DNA from 2 places in the Priestia sp. FSL W8-0524 genome. Region 1 is predicted to be linked to the other one. Evidence: predicted binding sites of a transcription regulator. Region 1 holds the regulator's gene; the other holds the start of a gene.
The links. Region 1 encodes LexA, which represses DNA repair genes until DNA is damaged. Its sites were predicted from a motif close to CGAACATATGTTCG; they were not measured.

Region 1 (9,361 bases):
CACTAGCACTTCATTATACTTATTAGGAAGAGCTTCGATAAATGCGTGAGCTTGCACAAATTTCGCCGCTGCTTTTACTTGCTCATCAGAAAAATGGTCTTCATGCAGCGTAATATTTCGCTTTACGGTATCGGCAAATAAAAAGGCATCTTGCAGCACCAGCCCTACCTGATCTCGAAGCTGTTTATTTGAAAAGGACGACAGTGGTTTATTATCGATCAAAATGTCTCCTTTTTGCTGCTCATAAAAACGCATTAATAAATTAATGATGGAGCTTTTCCCGCTTCCAGTATGGCCTACTAAAGCCACTGTTTCTCCTTCGTTTACCGTAAATGATATATCAGAAAGCACATCTCGAACACCGTCATAGGAAAACGTGACGTTTTTGAATTCTACCGTTCCTTTTTGTACCCCCTGCTTTTGTTCTCCTGTCATCACTGGATTTTTTTCTCCCTCATCCATCAAATCAAATACCCGGGAGGCTGATACCATCGCTTGCTGATACATAGAAAGACGCTGCATCATTTCATTAACGGGCTCAAAAAAACGATCCAAATAGTTGATAAACGCGTAAAGAACACCAATTTTAACAGGACTGTCAGCTACGGAAATGCCAAAATAACTGAGCACAAGAATAACGGCTAAAATATAAAGAATTTCGACAGCAGGCCTCAGTAGCAAACCATCTAACTTAATATTGCGCATGCCCGCTTTGTAGTGCTCATCATTAATTTCTTCAAATTCCGAGCGAAGCCGCTTTTTTTGACGAAATAATTGAATAATGGACATGCCTTGCAAAGACTCATGAAGCTTGGCATTTAACTGACTTAGCTTTTCTCGGAGCTGTCCGTAGTAAATAGCGCTGTAATGCTGATAAAGCTTCATAAGTCCCCAAATAAACGGGAGAAGAACTAAACAGTAAAAAGCCAGCTTCACATCTAGCATAAACATCGCTATAAAAATACCAATCAAAAATACCCCATTTTGAATAAAAACCGCGATGACTTCTACAAACATTTCTTTCATAGCTTCCGTGTCATTTGTAATTCGAGAAACAAGGCTTCCCGTTGGCGTGTTGTCAAAAAAGCGAAGCGCCAGACGATGAACATGAGAAAAAACGTCAATTCGAATCTGCTGAATAATTTGAAGCGCAATTTTCTGAAACTGCAGAAGCTGAAAGTATTGAACGACAATTTTTAAAAGCTGTAAAAGCAAATAACTGCTTGCAAGCCACACCAGAGGCTGAAGAGGCAAATACTTAGGAGTTAAATAATCGTCAATGAAAATTTTAATCAAAATGGGCCCTAATAAATCAGCAGCCGTAGCAATTAATAATAGAGTGAACGCTAAAAAAAATGATTTTTTATGCGGAATTGTATAGTGAAACAGACGTTTATGTACCGAAGAATGCTCAATTTTCATTTTTCGTCTCTCCTTCTTCTACCGCACGTTCAAGCTGCTGTCTATCGTACATATCCTGATACCAGCCGCTCACGCTAAGCAGTTCCTCATGAGTTCCTCGCTGAATAATTTTCCCTTTATCAAGGACAAGAATCAGGTCTGCATGAGTAACCGAGCTCAGCCGATGCGCTGTAATAATCGTTGTTCGATTTTGACGTTTTTGCTTCAACGCTTGTAAAATACCCGCTTCCGTTTTTCCATCTACCGCTGATAGCGAGTCATCTAAAATTAAAAGCTCAGGATCTAATAGAAGAGCTCTTGCAATCGAGATACGCTGTTTTTGTCCACCAGATAACGAAACGCCTTTTTCACCTACTATTGTTTGATAGCCATCTGTAAAATCGAGGATGTCTTTATGTACATTTGCAACTTTAGCCGCTTCTTGGATTTCTTGATTGCTTGCGTCTTCTTTTCCGAACGCGATATTAGCAGCGACTGTTGTCGAAAACAAAAAGTGATCTTGAGGAACATATCCAATGCTTTTGTACAGTGAATCAAAAGCATAATCTTTAATGTCTTTTCCTCCCCATAAAACAGCTCCGTCGCTTACATCAAATTCACGAAGCAACAGCTTTAAAAGCGTGGTTTTCCCAGCACCCGTCTTTCCAACAATCCCTAACGTTTGACCGCGAGAAAGTGTAAAGTAAATTTCGTTTAACGTGTATTCGTCTTCTTTACCATACGAAAACCTATGAATAACAGCTTCAATATTTCCTGTTGGCAGTTCAACACTAGGATGCGCTGCTTCTTCAATCGAATTTTCTTCTTTTAATAAAGAAAATACCCTGTCATATGATGCTCTTCCTCGTTCCACAATGTTAAATAGCCAGCCAAACGCGAGCATCGGCCAAATAAGAAGGCCCAAATAAGTTGTAAAGGTAACAAGCTGCCCCAGTGTTAACTCTTCATTAATCACCATCTTGCTGCCAAAAATAAGAGCAAGTAAAAAAGAAAGTGCTACAATAATCGAAATGGTCGGATCAAACAATGCATCTACTCGTGCTACTTTCATGTTCTTTTGAACAACATCTGCAGACTTCATACGAAATTCTTCGACATCAGCTGCTTCTTCCCCAAACGTCTTAATGACTTTAATTCCGCTAATGCTTTCTTGAACCTTATCATTTAAAGTAGAAAATGCTGCTTGTGCGTGATGAAACCGCGCATGAAGCAATGTACCATAGTAACTTGTTAAAACGGCCATAAGCGGCATAGGAATAAGGCAAATAAGCGTTAATTTCCAGCTGATTGTTAGGGCCATTGTGCATAGAACAAGCCCTCCTGTGACAATGGAATCCACGAGCGTCAAAACGCCCGAACCTGCAGTTTGTTGAATAGCTTGAATATCATTCGTTGCATGGGCCATCAAATCCCCAATTCGCCGCCGCTGATAAAAGGCCTGATTCATCCTGGTAAAATGAGTGTAGAGGGTATTTCTCAGCTGCTTGGCTAGTTTAACAGATGAACCAAATATCATAATACGCCATATGTATCTTGTGAAATAGGCCACAACAGCAGCTCCTAGCAAAATGCCAACCATCTGCATTAAGCGCTTTCCATTCAGCGTCCCTTCTTTAATGCCATCTACCGTTAAACCAATAATTTTAGGCGGGAGAAGTTCTAATGCTGCCACAATAATGAGCAGCGCTATCCCCGTTATGTAAGACTTTTTTTCCTGTTTGAAAAACCACCATAACTCTCGAAAAATTTTCATCGTATCCCCCTAGCCCCACAACCATTTTCTTATCTCTATCATAAAACAAAAGACACCCTTCTGAATAGAGAGTGTCTGTCCAATTAACCATTATTTAATTTGGCCGTTCATTGCTTTCATCATTTGGTTAATTTTTTTCTGCGATGGTTTCATGCCCATTTGCATCATCATCATTTTTAACATTTGTTCATTAATTGGTGGATTTTTCTTCAGATAGCTCATCATATACTTACGAGCAATGAAAAATCCTAGCGCTATCCCAACAATTAATGCTAGAACACCAACTAGAATATACATTCCCATGGTATTACTTCCTCCTTCGTGTTGTCTAACTTACAGTGTACTAGACCATACGCTATTATACAATATTTCCGTTCCAATTTCCTTAAATAATTACACAAATTTTCTTGTTTTCACAGGCCTCAGCCAGCCGTATTCATCCGTTCCATAATTCACTGCTAAAAAACAAGGATCTAGCTTGCGTAATACTTCAAAAAAAGCTGTCTCAGCATCAACATTGCCATCTCCTTCAATTGTTATACAGCGATTCGTTAATTTTATAGATGCTCGACTTTTTTTATGAGGATATTCTAGCACAAACGTCTCTTGATGAGTAAAAAAATGAGGATAATGAGAAAACGCCTGAAGTAATTCTCGTTGAATAAATGAATTGGGCAGTTGGCGAGTAATGTAATGAACTTGTTTTTGTAAATGCGTTTCCTGCAAGTGACGTTTCATTTTATATTCAATCAGCAGCTGATAAATGAGCTTTTCTCTTCGAAAATAGGATGATGCAACTTCTTCCTCCATTAAATATACTTCATACGTTCTCACGATTCATCCTCCCTTTCGGCTCGTTCTTTTTTGTACCATTATACCGAATGGTGTACGCAATGCTTGTCTATCGATGAAAAAATTTCTTTGTTTTTTTGTCGAAAAAAAAGAGCAGACCATAGGAGTCTGCTCTTTCTTGTGAAAAAGAATTATGCATTAAGCAAGCTTTTCACTTTTGCTACTACATTTTCAACTGTAAAACCAAATTCTTTCATGATTGTTTCACCAGGAGCAGATGCACCGAAGTGATTAATACCAAGAACTTGTCCCTCGTCTCCAACATAGCGTTCCCAGCCAAGTGTAGAAGCCATTTCAATACCTAAACGTTTTTTCACTGATTTAGGGATAACACTTTCTTTGTACTCAGCAGATTGCTCTTCGAAACGATCCCATGCAGGCATACTTACTACAGATACATCAATGCCTTCTGCAGCTAATGCTTTTTGTGCTTCTACTGCTAGGCTTACTTCAGAGCCTGTTGCAAGTATTAATGCATCCGCTTGGTCTTTACCAGCTTTAGATACAACGTACGCGCCTTTAGACACGCCTTCGTATGCATTTTCTTTTGTACCTTCAAGCGTTGGCAAGTTTTGACGAGTCAATACAAGCGCCGTTGGGCGGTCAGTTGATTCTAATGCTAAGCGCCATGCAGCAGCTGTTTCATTTGCATCTGCAGGACGAACCACTGAAAGACCTGGCATTGCACGAAGTGATGGCAATTGTTCAATTGGCTCATGTGTTGGGCCGTCTTCTCCAACTGCGATACTGTCATGTGTGAATACATATGTTACAGGAAGCTTCATTAAAGCTGCTAAGCGAATTGCTGGGCGAAGATAATCAGAGAATACAAAGAATGTTCCTCCGAATACTTTTACACCGCCGTGTAGAGCCATACCGTTTAATGCAGCTCCCATTGCAAATTCACGTACACCGAACCAAATATTACGTCCGCTGTAATCAGCTGCAGTGAAGTCTTCTGAACCTTTAATCATTGTTTTATTTGACCCAGCTAAGTCAGCTGAACCGCCGAAGAATTGAGGTACAGCTTGTGCTACTGCGTTTAATACTTCTCCAGAAGAAGCACGGCTAGCTAAGCTTGAACCCGTTTCGTATGCTGGAAGCGTTTCTTCCCAGCCTTCCGGTAACTTTCCTTCTACTGCTAGTTCAAATTGACGACCTAGTTCAGGATATTTTTCTTTATACTGTGCAAATACATCGTTCCATTCGTTTTCTTTCTTTTGGCCATCTTCAGCAATTGTAGCTTTGAAGTGAGCATACACTTCTTCTGGCACATAGAAATCTTCTTCAAATGTCCATGCATAAGCTTCTTTTGTTAATTTTGTTTCATCGGAACCTAATGGAGAACCGTGCACGCCAGAAGTACCCGCGTGGTTTGGAGAACCAAATCCGATTGTTGTTTTTACTTCAATTAGCGTTGGGCGTGTTAAATCGCTTTTTGCTTCTTCAATTGCGTTTGCAATCGCTGTCAAGTCATTGCCGTCTTCAACGCGAATTACTTGCCATCCGTAAGCCTTGAAACGATCTTCTACGTTCTCAGAGAACGAGCGATCTAAATCTCCGTCTAAAGAAATATCATTTGAATCGTATAAAACAACTAAGCGTCCTAATTTTAAGTGTGCCGCTAATGAAGCTGCTTCAGCAGATACACCTTCCATTAAGTCTCCGTCACCACAAATACCATACGTAAAGTGGTCTACAATTTCTAAACCTTCTTTGTTGTATGTTTCAGCTAAATGACGTTCTGCCATTGCTTTACCAACAGCCATTGCAATACCTTGTCCTAGTGGACCAGTTGTTGCATCAACACCTGCTGTATGACCGAACTCTGGATGACCTGGTGTTTTGCTTCCCCATTGACGGAAGTTTTTAAGGTCTTCAATTGATAAGTCATATCCAGCTAAATGAAGCAAGCTGTATAATAGTGCCGATCCGTGTCCTGCTGATAATACAAAGCGGTCACGGTTGAACCAGTTTGGATTCTTTGGATTGATGTTCATAAATTTTGTCCACAATGTATATGCCATTGGAGCAGCTCCCATTGGCATACCTGGGTGACCTGAATTTGCTTTCTCAATCGCATCGATTGATAAAGTACGAATTGTTGCAATCGAAAGATCTTCAATACGTTGTGTCATACTCTTCATTCCTTTCAAAACTATGTACATATGTTATCATACTAATGATTTGCTTATTTGTACAATACTTGAACCAAAAAAATTTCCACTTTTACAGTTTTTGTGTGCCTTATTAAAAATATACAAAAAACTAGAGGGAACTCTCCCTCTAGTTTTACTAGAACGTCTTAGTGAAGACGCTTCTTTTTGCTCTCTTTTAACTTCTTAGGCGTAACATCTTTACCTTCCTCGTCCACAACTTTAATCGTATGAAGGTGGTTTGTCATAGATTGTCGGAAAACTTTTAAATATTCCTGACGTAGCTCTTGCTGTTCTTTCGCTTCAGATTCTGTCAGACCTTCAGCCTTTGCCTTTTTTGAAAGAGCATTAATACGAGCAAGTTTATCTTTTGATAGCATATAAAACCTATCTCCTTATAATCAATAATTAAAATTACCGAACCGTTCCGGCAACATGTAGTCATCTTACTAAATCTCTTTCGTTTTATCAAGAGATTGAGCACTCTCTTGATACTCTTGATAGCGACGATGTACCGTTGCTTTTGAAATATTATAACCAAAACCTTTTAGCGTAACTGAAATTTCAGCAAAGGTTAAGCCGTTATGACGAAGGCGGACAATTTCTTCAATCGGCGCTTCTTTTTTTTCTCTTCCTGAGTTAACTCCTTGATTTTTTAAATTTTGCTGCGGACGATAACCGTTTTCTACGGCTCTTTTCATTCCTCTTTTAATTTTAGCATTATGTAATTTCCGCTGATGCTCTTCCACTAAGCTAATAATATCTAACACCATCGAATCAGATTCTGAAAGCTGAAGCTGACCTTGATGACTAATCGTATAAATCGTAGCATTTTCTTTATGAAAAGCATGAAGAAGCGCAATTCGGGCATTTCCTCTGCCTAATCGCGTTTCGTCTTGAATGAGCAGCACAGATATTTTTTCTTCTTTCATTGTATGAAGAACATCCAATATACCCTCTCTGTCTACGTCATATCCGCTTGCTTTTTCCATTACGACTTTTTTTACGTTTAGATGGTGAAGATCAGCAAGCTTTTTTAATTCTTCTTGCTGGCGCTGTAAAGATGTTTCTTGGGTTTTTTTATCCGTACTTACACGGCAATAAATAATGGCGTCCACTTTTATCACGACCTTTTCGGCTTCTAACAATATTCAGGAACGGCCGTTACACACTACTGTTCAATTGCCACTTGATTATGTAACTCTTTTTTTAAAACAGGAATATATAATTTATCTCCAGGAGATAAAGACTGGGCAGTGTCTGAGTTTAGATCATTGACGTCTTCAACCCATTTGACAAATTCATTGGTGGTCAAATGATGGTGATTATGATACTTGTTGGACAAGTCCCAAAGCGTATCTCCTTTTGTAATAGTAACCGTTGAATATTTGTCTAAATCTACTTTATCCGCTCCTAAAACCAGCGTCAATACATATGTAAGTGCAGCGATAACTGCAAAAAAAATAGCGTAATGTTTCATAGAATGTAAGAATTGGTGCATATTATGATCCCCCTATCAGAATATATGTTCTTATTTTATTGAGAACATTTGTTTCTGTCAATGGAATTCTTCGAACTTATGTTTGTATATTGACACATCACGTGGTATAATTCACCTAAAGAATAGCTAAAATCGAGGTGAAAAATATGAAGCTATCAAAACGTCAACAAGACATACTAGATTTTATTAAGCACGAAGTAAAATTAAAAGGTTATCCGCCTTCTGTTCGTGAGATTGGGGAAGCGGTGGGATTAGCCTCTAGCTCCACTGTACACGGGCATTTAGCTCGTTTAGAAAGTAAAGGGTTAATTCGCAGAGATCCAACAAAACCAAGAGCAATCGAAGTTCTTCAACTAGACGAAGTAAACATCCCTAAAAGCAATGTCATTAATGTTCCTGTTATCGGTAAAGTAACAGCGGGTCTTCCTATAACAGCCGTTGAAAATGTGGAAGAATATTTCCCTCTTCCAGATAAATTCGTTTCTCCAGATGATCATGTATTTATGCTTGAAATTATGGGAGAAAGTATGATTGAAGCAGGTATTCTAGATGGCGATATGGTAATCGTACGTCAGCAGCAAACTGCTAATAACGGAGATATTGTGGTCGCTATGACCGAGGACAACGAAGCAACGGTAAAACGTTTCTTTAAAGAAGAAAATTTCGTTCGTTTACAGCCTGAAAATTCAACGATGGCGCCTATTATTCTTCGCCACGTAACGATTTTAGGAAAAGTCACTGGTGTATATCGCACGATTCACTAATCACACTGTATGTAAAACCAACTAATCATGATGTTAGTTGGTTTTTTTACGTTTGTTTTCTAAAAAAATTGGCATATTATAAATGATACGTCGAATCATTACAGGCAGGTAGAGCGGTTTTTATAAAGGCTGTTTTACCTTTTACTTTCTGTCTGCATTTTTTCGACTCTCAAAAAAAATACAACCGACTATAAGAAGGATGTAGTTTATGACCAATACACCAAGGAAAACAGAACCATTTCAAACTATTATGCCTACCAAAGCAATGAACATGTTTCTTTTTCCTTTTTCCTTTGATCGAAAAAATAAAGAGCAGCTTGTTCATGCACTAGAAGCAAATATGTTTGAGTTTTTTTCCATTCAAAACAAACATGTAGAAAAAGAATACTACGGAGAACAGTATTACGTATCTCATGATAGCTTGGATCAATATTTCCTTCCTTACATTGAATGTATTCTATTTCCTGATTCGTGCGAAAAAGAAGGCTTGCTTCGATTTTCAAAAAAAATAGACCATACCGTTACGCTACAAACTTCCTCCACCACCGTGTCTAGCAACGTGCTGTCTGTGGATGTTTTTTTATGTCCTTTTGAAATTGGCGTCATGACCATTCGCACTGAGATGAGTCATAATCATTACACCTATGATGACATTTTAGAATTCATGAATCATTTTCGTGTATTAGAACCGAAGCTTGCTGAAGAGCATGGATCCACCATTACCTATGAACACCATCGCTATAGCAAAGTACAGGATTATATTTTTTCACAGCTCGCGCCATTTTTGAACGAACACATCAAAAAAGAAGCGACGCGTGAACAGCACGTCGGGAGTCTTCCTTATTTTATCGATGAACGGATGTTTGTATTAAGTTATGTAACGGTAAATCAAGAGCAAGAGATTAACTCCACA
Region 2 (9,361 bases), 2.3 Mb from region 1:
CATCGGTCAACAAATTAGTGCAAAAGTTGCTCATAGGATTAAAAAGAGTTTGTTAGAAAAAACAGGAGCTAAAATAATAATTAATAACTGTGAATATTATACAGATTTATGCCCCCACAAGGTGATGAAGTTAAATATAAACCAACTTCGTGACTTAAAGCTAAGTCAAAGGAAAGCTGAATATATTCATGAAATAACTAAAGCCATTATAGATGAGGAGCTAGACTTAAGTTGCTTATATTTATTAGATCGTGAAGGGGGTTGTAGCTATTTAATGAAACATAGGGGTATAGGAAAATGGACGGCAGAGTCAATACTAATGAGAGGTATAGGACGTCAAGACATTCTACCCGCAGGAGATTTAATTATACGTAAAGTAGTAGGAGAGATTTATGAGTATAACGAATTATTAGCAGAATCACAAGTTAGAAAAATATCTACTCAATGGAAAACTGCGGAAACCTGGATTACTCATCTATGCTGGTTTTACATGCAAGAAAAAATATTATAAATGGAATATTTGTCGGTTTAAAATAAACGAAAAAAAGTATAATTTACCTGTTTTTGTTTGAATATTATAAAAATTGGATTTAATTGTTGAAAATGCCTTTTTAATGCAATACTATAAATATATCTTTTAAGAAATGGAGGTGTTAGTTATGAAGGTAAAAGTTAAGAAAACAACTAATAAAGCTGCGGTATTAAACGGTATTCCAGGCTAAAACGTTATCATTATGTGAACTACTTACTTATTGTTTAAACTTCAAGTCTGTAAATATAGGGAACTATCATATGATAGTTCCCTATTTCAATAATTAAGAGAAATGGAGTGAAATGTAGAAAATGAAACCTAAGTTCAAAGAGACAATCCCTGTATTTTTTATAAATGATGAAATCCATATTGGTGAAGAAGATGGAGTAGCAGGAGTTATTGAAGATCCCAGTGGAAGTATTAAGTATTTAATTTCTCTTATTAACGGAAAAAATTCTATAGAAGAAATAATACATTTAGTCCAAGAAAAGTATCCAAACATAAAAGAAAATGAGGTATTGGAAGGGATAAAGGCATTAGATACAGAGAAATATTTAGAAGATAATTCTTTGAATCCTCAATCTATAGGAGATTATGAACTCGAAAGATACAAAGCAAACCTTAATTACTTTTCGCTTTTTACGTCTTTAGAGGACAATAAGTACAATGTGCAAGAAACTATCATAAATACAAAGGTTGCTTTGCTCGGAATCGGAGGTTTAGGTAGTCAAATACTATATCATCTATCTGCATTAGGTTTTCATAACATTAATGCATTGGATTTTGATACTTTGGAATTAAGCAATTTTAATAGACAGTTGTTATATTCTGAAAAAGATATTAATAAGTTAAAAACGGAATTAGCAAAGGAAAGAATATCGCGTTTTAATCCTAATGTTAATTTAAACGTTACTAATAAGCGTATAGAATGTGCTGAAGATGTAATGGCACATATTGAAGGTAGTGATTATGTAATTTGTGTAGCCGATAAACCAACCCTTCATATACAGGACTGGGTAAATGAAGCAGTAGTGAAGTTAGGAAAGCCGTTAGTTTCAGGTGGAGTCCTAAACACAAGAGGCAGATTTTATTCTATGTTACCAGGAAAAACTGGGTGTGTAGAGTGTCATAAACAAACCATAATTGAAAGTGATGTTATAGTTAATAAGCAACTTGACAGTATGCATCAGATAAATTTTCAACGAAATAATGCTGCGATTAGTCCTAATGTAGCTATGTTGTCTGGTGCTATTGTAAATGAATTTTTAGGGTTGGTAACAGGTATTCAAACTCCAACATCATTAGGGAAAATGATGGAATTAAATTTCCTTACATATCAAACTTACCCTATTTCAGAGTGGAATAAGAAAGAGGATTGTCCAGTTTGCCATTCCGCACCTGTAACAGCAGGTAAATAATTATGATGGGGGGGTAAATGTTGAAATCTTATGAAGTACTAAAGAACAGAGATTTTTTATGCTTATTTTTAAGTGCCACAACAAGTAAGTTGGGCACGTCTTTTTTTCAAATCGCACTGCCTTTATTAGTATATGATTTGACTAAATCACCAAGTTTAATGGCATTAACATTTGTTTTAGAAATTACGCCTCAAGTATTGTTTAGTTTGTTAGGCGGAGCCTTAGCTGATCGTATAAGTAAGAAATACATTTTATTAATAGGTGATATTTTATCAGCCATTTTAATTATTATCATACCTCTTGCAGCTTTAATAAACGTGTTAGATATATGGATTGTATATGTGGTAGCTTTTTTAATATCAGCTGTGAGTGCATTTTATCATCCAAGTTTTGAATCAGTCATACCAGAAATTTTAGAAGGTGAAAATTTAATACAGGGTAACTCTTTATTCAAGTTATCAGAGACAATTACAACCTTTGCAGGCCCTTCAATAGCAGGCATTTTAATTGCTTTGGTTGGAACTCATAACTTATTATATTTTAATTTTTTCACGTATTTTCTTTCTGGAATATTCATTGGCTTAATAACTAAGAAATATAAAAGCCAGAATCCAGTTAATAGTTCTATAATGAATTCAATAGCTGAAGGAGTTAAATACGTTATAAATACTAAAAAGATTTTGATAGGGACTATTCTCATATTCTTAATCAATGTGGGTTATGGTGCTATGGAAGCTTTATTTATGTTTCATCTAAAGGATAATTTACATTTATCGGCACAGTATATTGGTTTAATATTTTCCCTACAAACTTTAGGGTCATTTGTAGCAATTTATGCTGCAAATAAACTAAATAAATTACCACGGGGAAATATAATTATCTATTGTGGTGTAATAATAGGTTTAGGTCAAACTATCCTTACTTTTTCAAACACTGCAGTTATTTTGTTAATAGTCTGTAGAATTGTAATTGTCGGTTCGGTAACATTATTAGCAATTAATTGGTTTACCCTTAGGCAAGAGATTGTGCCATCAGCCTTATTGGGAAGAGTAATTAGCTCAACTCGTATGTTAGCTTTTTTGGCTTTACCGATTAGTGGAATGCTAGCAGGTGTTGCAGCTGAATATATTAGCGTCTCTTTAATTTTTATTTCAGCAGGCATCCTAACGATTGTGGCGTCTTTAATCGGCATTAAGACCTCTCTATTTGAGACCCAACAATCTATAGATCAACCTATTAATAGTAGCAACAAGTAGATAATTACTTGGGTTGACTTGAAACATATTGATATTTAGTGTATTCTTCTATAAGAACTTCATACTTGGAGTTTAAACAATAAGTAAGAACCCCTTTAACATACGGTTAATAGGGGTTTTTAATTTTTAATCCAAATGTGCATCTGATATACAAGCAAAAATCTTTTTTCATACCGAAAATACGAGTTATGTTAAGTAAAACGTAAAGTATTTGATGAAAATAATCAGTTTAACTACTTACTCTTAGTGATGACAAATGGATGGGTGTCACCAAAAAGTTGGCTTACCGACCATAAACCAAAGCATAGTCATTAATAGAATGATATAAATCCAAATAGATCGCTCTAGTTTAGTTGCCAGTTCTTTTTTATTTTGTCCTTCCTCCTTGTACTTTCGAAGTGTTGGTGAAAAAGCACGGGCCAGAAAGAACAAGGAGCAAAAAAGGAAAATCAGTGTCATTATAATCCACGGCGTAGTCCACGTCCATGGGCCACACATAACGAGGAGTATCCCTGTGATAACAAGAACATGGCCCGTATGTTTTGCGAGCCTAACAACAGATTGAAATGTGATCAAATAGGCATTCATTTCTTGTTCTCTTAAACTATGTAATTTTTTAACAATTGGCAAGAGAATAAAGAAAGGACCAATCGATAAAATGACACTAGAAACATGAATATATACTAATATACGGTACAACAAATCCATTTCTTTTACCTATCAATCGTTAACTAATCTGAACTCATGCACCCATACCCTCATTTGCGGAAGCCAAGGCATCCCAGGATGATAAGACAAGATAGATTGTTTATATTCCTCTACTGTAGCATAGCCTTCCTGGCGAGCATTTTCATTGGTTAATTCCCCTAGTGATTGAGAATAAACTCGTTCCACTACAAACTTTTGATCTTCTAAAATCATTATCTCTCCTACATCAGCATATCTTCCATTTCGGCGAGTTGCTGTTTTGCTGCCTTTGATTACTTTATTTACATCATCCGGCATTGTTACAAGTCGATCGATTGTACATGTTTTTGGTGGCAATTCATTTTGTGCTTCATGGTTACTCATTAAAAAAACTCCTTTCATTTCTTGTCTCTTATTTAATGTATCACATTTTTAATAACGAATTTCATTTGAATTTATTAGGTGGAAAATTTCTCTAATAAATCTATTATAATTTATCCCTTTTGTTAGTGGATAGTCTAAGCACATGACATAATGTATATAAGAGGATGAATTATTTTTTGAGCGTATAATAAGGGTTATTTTATAGATTGAAGTTTCAATAACTGTAAGTATTAAAGGTATAAACCTACTTTTTACAAAAAAGATATTTCTTTGGCTGGTTTGTACAAAACTTTCTCCTTTACAACTAGATGCGTTTATTGTATGATTACACAACAGGAACATTTGTTCGATATTAAGGGTTTAGAGATAAATAAAGGAACAACAGAATAAACCAAGACAGTTAAACACAAAATTTTCTCGCACGGAGCAAAAACATTTGAGCCAATCCTTATTATTTATCCATATACATTGTCGTTTACTGTAAACGTACTAACAATCGGAGGTTTTAAATTATGAATGATAAACAAGCAGCACTAGATATGGCTCTAAAACAAATTGAAAAACAATTCGGTACAGGATCAATTATTAAGATGGGGGAAGGCACACATACAAAAGTTGAGGCATCTAGCTCAGGTTCATTAGCTTTAGATATCGCTCTTGGGATTAATGGTTATCCAAAAGGAAGAATCATGGAAGTGTACGGACCCGAAAGCTCAGGTAAAACAACAGTTTCCTTACATGCGATTGCAGAAGTACAAAAAAATGGAGGTCGAGCTGCCTTTATTGATGCTGAACACGCACTTGATCCAGTTTACGCAAGAAAACTAGGTGTAGATATTGATGAGTTACTGTTATCTCAACCAGATACTGGTGAGCAGGCACTTGAAATTGCTGAAGCATTAGTTAGAAGTGGTGCTGTAGATATTATTGTTGTTGACTCAGTAGCAGCATTAGTTCCGCAAAAAGAAATTGAAGGGGAAATGGGAGATTCTCATGTAGGTCTACAAGCTCGCTTGATGTCTCAAGCCCTTCGTAAACTATCTGGAGCAATTAATAAGTCTAAAACCATTGCTATCTTCATCAATCAAATCAGGGAGAAAGTAGGCGTTATGTTTGGAAATCCGGAAACAACGCCAGGTGGAAGAGCACTAAAATTCTATTCTTCCGTTCGTCTTGAGGTTCGCCGCGCTGAACAACTTAAACTGGGAAATGACATAGTTGGTAACAAAACAAGAATTAAAGTAGTCAAAAATAAGATGGCACCTCCTTTCCGCATTGCTGAAGTAGATATTATGTATGGAGAGGGTATCTCAAGAGAAGGAGAAATCTTAGATATTGGTTCTGAAGTAGATATTGTTCAAAAGTCTGGATCTTGGTTTTCTTATAATGGGGAACGTTTAGGGCAGGGACGAGAAAACGCTAAGGTTTTCTTAAAAGAAAACCCTGAAATCAGAGAAGAAATTAGAAAAAACATTATTGATTTTAAATATGGTAATACTGACAACGATAATGATATTGATAACGATAACGATAGTGAAAACGAAAGCTAATAAAAGCTTAAAATGCCTTTCCCGGCAGCTTCAAGTCCATTCACTTCATTGGAAGCATAAAAAGTTAACGCTAATAAAAACAAATGGATAAATACAGCGCGTATAAAAGCCCTTTAGAAGGGCTTTTTTTATCGCTTTAAAATGTAACGTGGTGGAGGACCATAAACTTGTTCAGCTTCAAAATAGGCAAGTTTGTTTGGAATACATACAATAAGAGAAGGAAAGCCATAGCCTACTGCATGCTCTAAAGCAGTAAGTAAAGGTAGTTCTTTTCCATCGATATCTTCATTAAAAGAAAGGGCATAGCACTGCTTCCCTGCACCATGTTTTTTAAGTAGATTAGCTAATTCACTAGCACATGAATTAGGCGTCGGAATTTCAATCATATATTGTTCACATAGATTTCTTTTATAATCGTGGTTAAGGCGATGCAGTGCTTTATCCCGTTTTTTAGGAGAAAAAAGCTCAAACAAGACTCTTTCTTGAATTCTCTTCGCAAAAAAGGATTTCACAACAATTTCTTCTATATCTTTATTCATTTAATTCCCTCCTTCATACATCCTTATTATACAAATTTTTCATTCGTGACTGAAATCATGCCAACCTTTTGATAAAATGTAACAATAAGGAAGGAGAAAGAATTAAATGGACACTAATCAACTACCGACAAGAAGTGAAAGACATAAAACGGAAGAGAACTCATCTCAGCTTAGTGCTGCATTTGTATTAGGGACGTGCTGGATACTCTTTACACTGACTCCTGAATTATGGAGGTCTCCAGGAACTTACATTGTTATCGGCATAATTGCTATTTATCTATCAAGTAAATTAGATAAATTTAAATGCTCCCGAACAGTAAAATGGACGATTGCTCTTTTAGTTTATGTTATTGGATTCATTTTGTATGTTCTATAAAGGAAACAAGTACTATATATATAGCGTTTCTTTATTTTCACGAAGCTTGTTTAGAGTAAAAGCATTTCTTCGTAAATAGACGATAAGTTTAAAAGCTGGAAGAGGGGAGAAATTGAGACAAAATACCGTAACATCTATCATATGTACACTATGTGTACTAAGTACAATTATTATATCTTTTATTGTTTATATGGATATTGATAATTCATTTTCGTTTGGATTTATATTAAGTTATGTATTCTTCATTATTCTAGCATCTTTATATTTGATCATTACGTTTATCATTAACATCAAAAGCATAAAATGGTGTGAACTAAGAAAGAAACTATTTAAATTTATTGGATTGTTCATTTGCTTTAGCGCTGCTATATATTTTTTCAACTATATTTTTCGGCCATCTGAAATAGATAGTTATGATTTTAGCACGCCTTTAGCGATGGCTATTAGTTTAACTTTTTTTGATCTAATGTTCTTTAAAGATAAAGAACGCTAAGGAAATAGAAGTGAGTATTCTACACATATAAAATATACGTAACTACCTACATTGAAGGGAGATGTTCATGTATTGTTGGATTATATAAGGTTAGACCGGGATTTACCTATTTTACCTCAATTACCTGACGGCTTTAAATCTGCTGCTATCCTATTTCATCCTTTCGTTCAGATGCCATTTGGTTGGGAAAAATCAAAGAGAGAAAACCCTTATCAGCATATATATCCTAGTGATGAGGAAATAATTAACCTTGGCGAACCGATATCATGGAAAGAAGTAATGTCCAAGAGTAATCTAGGATCCTACAAAGAATTATCCATAGCATTGCAAACCCTTACTGATACTAGCGATGAATATAAAAAGTTAGCTTCCTATGCTAAGTTTAATTCTAATTTCTATTACCCTGAAGAAGATCGTACATCATTATTTATACTAAATAGTTTATTAAGAATCCTCTGTTCAAAAGGGGCAAATACTTTATATTTTTCTGAACCTATTCATGACACAAATGGTTCATTTAAAGTCAATGATATGTCATTTTTAGAAATAGCTAACTTATCTCCTAATGAGTCAATTATTACAGATGAAAATATGGATTTTGCATTTATGGGAATCTATGATTCTTTTATAACATTGCTTGTAGCTAAAGATAAAAATATCGAGGATATAATTAAACCCCTTAATCTTGAAGCTTTAATATGTGACAAAGAAATATCTCTTAATTGGTTCTTTTAGTAAGTGCTTAAAATCATGATTATATTAACTAATAATGAACGGAGTATACAATTAAATGTAATTTATGTCGGGTTATAACTAAGTCATCAATTATATAAAAGTGAGGACTTATAATGATAAATGAACCTTTTTTATTAGCGATAACGTTTGTCATATGAACGAACGTTGTATTTTTCATAAATTTATCAAATATTTGTACTGAAGTTGAAGGATTAAAGAATGAAAAAAATAGGATACATATTTGTGGGACTATTGTTGTTGGTTGGTACAATCTATTTTTTGTTTTTTCACGAACGAAGAGGAATAGATACCGTATATTTAATACCAAATGGCTATAAAGGCTGTGTTGGTGTCTTTTATAACGTAAAAGGAAAGCCCCCTTTAAAAGTCCAAAATGATAAAGTTATTCATAAAATTTCTAAGGATGGAAAGTTAGAAACATCTTCGCCAGAATCTTTTGGTTGGTATTCTACGGAAGATTCAGGTTGGCACAACTCAGAATATTATTATGTAAATGATCAGGGAAAAAAAGTGAAGGAATTGAATTGGGAGAGGGACATTAATTGGGAAATGACGGCTAAAGATGACTACAACGGAAACTATTTTACCTTTTTTGTAGGTGGGAAAGACGATGCTAGCACACCTCAACCCGAATGTTTTAGTCAGTGAGTATATTTTTAAAAACAGAGTCATCACAATGTTTATTTTTAAAGTTATATGTATATGAATCTACAAATCTGGCCAGACTACTAACGTATTCCCAACAGAACAACCTACTGTACAGGAGCAGTAGGTTGTTCTGTTTTATAAATTATATACCTAGTTACCATCAACTAGATTATTGGAACAAAAAGGGCATCTATCTATATAGTCGCCCTTTTTTATTTTACCGGCTTGCTTATTTATTAAAAGAACCACATAACTTATAACTGTTCCAAACATATTAAGTAGAACATCGTCTATATCTAAGCTACGTCCCATGAAATATTGAATAAATTCAATTAAACATGTAACAGATAAATCTAAGATTGTTACTTTTTTTACTTAACGAAACTTTCTTGATAGGGGTTTATTTTTATAGAATCCTTCAAAAAGGTTGCTATAGACCCACTTGAACTTGCTTTGTTAGGATAAAAGAGAGGAAACATTATGGAGTCCTGTAGTAGATATCTCCATTCTCGCAAATTCCATCTTGGGAGTAGACGCTGCTCATAATATAACAGCTAAAGTAGAGAATACATTAGCATAAGAACACAGTATAGAGGGTGCTAACTTACATGTGGAAACAAGCCAAATAGTAAACATGCCAATTAAAACGAATACATAAAGGGAAGGAATTAATCATATGGAATTAGGATATAAGAAGAACATACAGCTTAAAGATAGAGATT

Region 2: a site for LexA is predicted at 4,613-4,626, ahead of recA (recombinase RecA). Genes of this name have one in related genera too.

Annotation. Positions count from the first base shown of each region.
Region 1 is NZ_JBBOUG010000001.1:3,743,718-3,753,078, forward strand. It holds gene NST66_RS19655 (ABC transporter ATP-binding protein) at 1-1,422, opposite strand, end outside; gene NST66_RS19660 (ABC transporter transmembrane domain-containing protein) at 1,412-3,175, opposite strand; gene NST66_RS19665 (YneF family protein) at 3,266-3,478, opposite strand; gene sirA (sporulation inhibitor of replication protein SirA) at 3,569-4,009, opposite strand; gene tkt (transketolase) at 4,159-6,165, opposite strand; gene NST66_RS19680 (DUF896 domain-containing protein) at 6,333-6,563, opposite strand; gene NST66_RS19685 (YneB family resolvase-like protein) at 6,633-7,301, opposite strand; gene yneA (cell division suppressor protein YneA) at 7,355-7,684, opposite strand; gene lexA (transcriptional repressor LexA) at 7,831-8,448, shown strand; gene NST66_RS19700 (hypothetical protein) at 8,657-9,361, shown strand, end outside.
Region 2 is NZ_JBBOUG010000001.1:1,466,526-1,475,886, forward strand. It holds gene NST66_RS07315 (DNA-3-methyladenine glycosylase family protein) at 1-511, shown strand, start outside; gene NST66_RS07320 (HesA/MoeB/ThiF family protein) at 844-1,950, shown strand; gene NST66_RS07325 (MFS transporter) at 1,971-3,206, shown strand; gene NST66_RS07330 (hypothetical protein) at 3,474-3,908, opposite strand; gene NST66_RS07335 (ASCH domain-containing protein) at 3,927-4,277, opposite strand; gene recA (recombinase RecA) at 4,790-5,827, shown strand; gene NST66_RS07345 (hypothetical protein) at 5,956-6,366, opposite strand; gene NST66_RS07350 (hypothetical protein) at 6,473-6,742, shown strand; gene NST66_RS07355 (DUF2711 family protein) at 7,308-7,970, shown strand; gene NST66_RS07360 (DUF6843 domain-containing protein) at 8,190-8,639, shown strand; gene NST66_RS29275 (VanZ family protein) at 8,790-8,999, opposite strand; gene NST66_RS07365 (hypothetical protein) at 9,316-9,361, shown strand, end outside.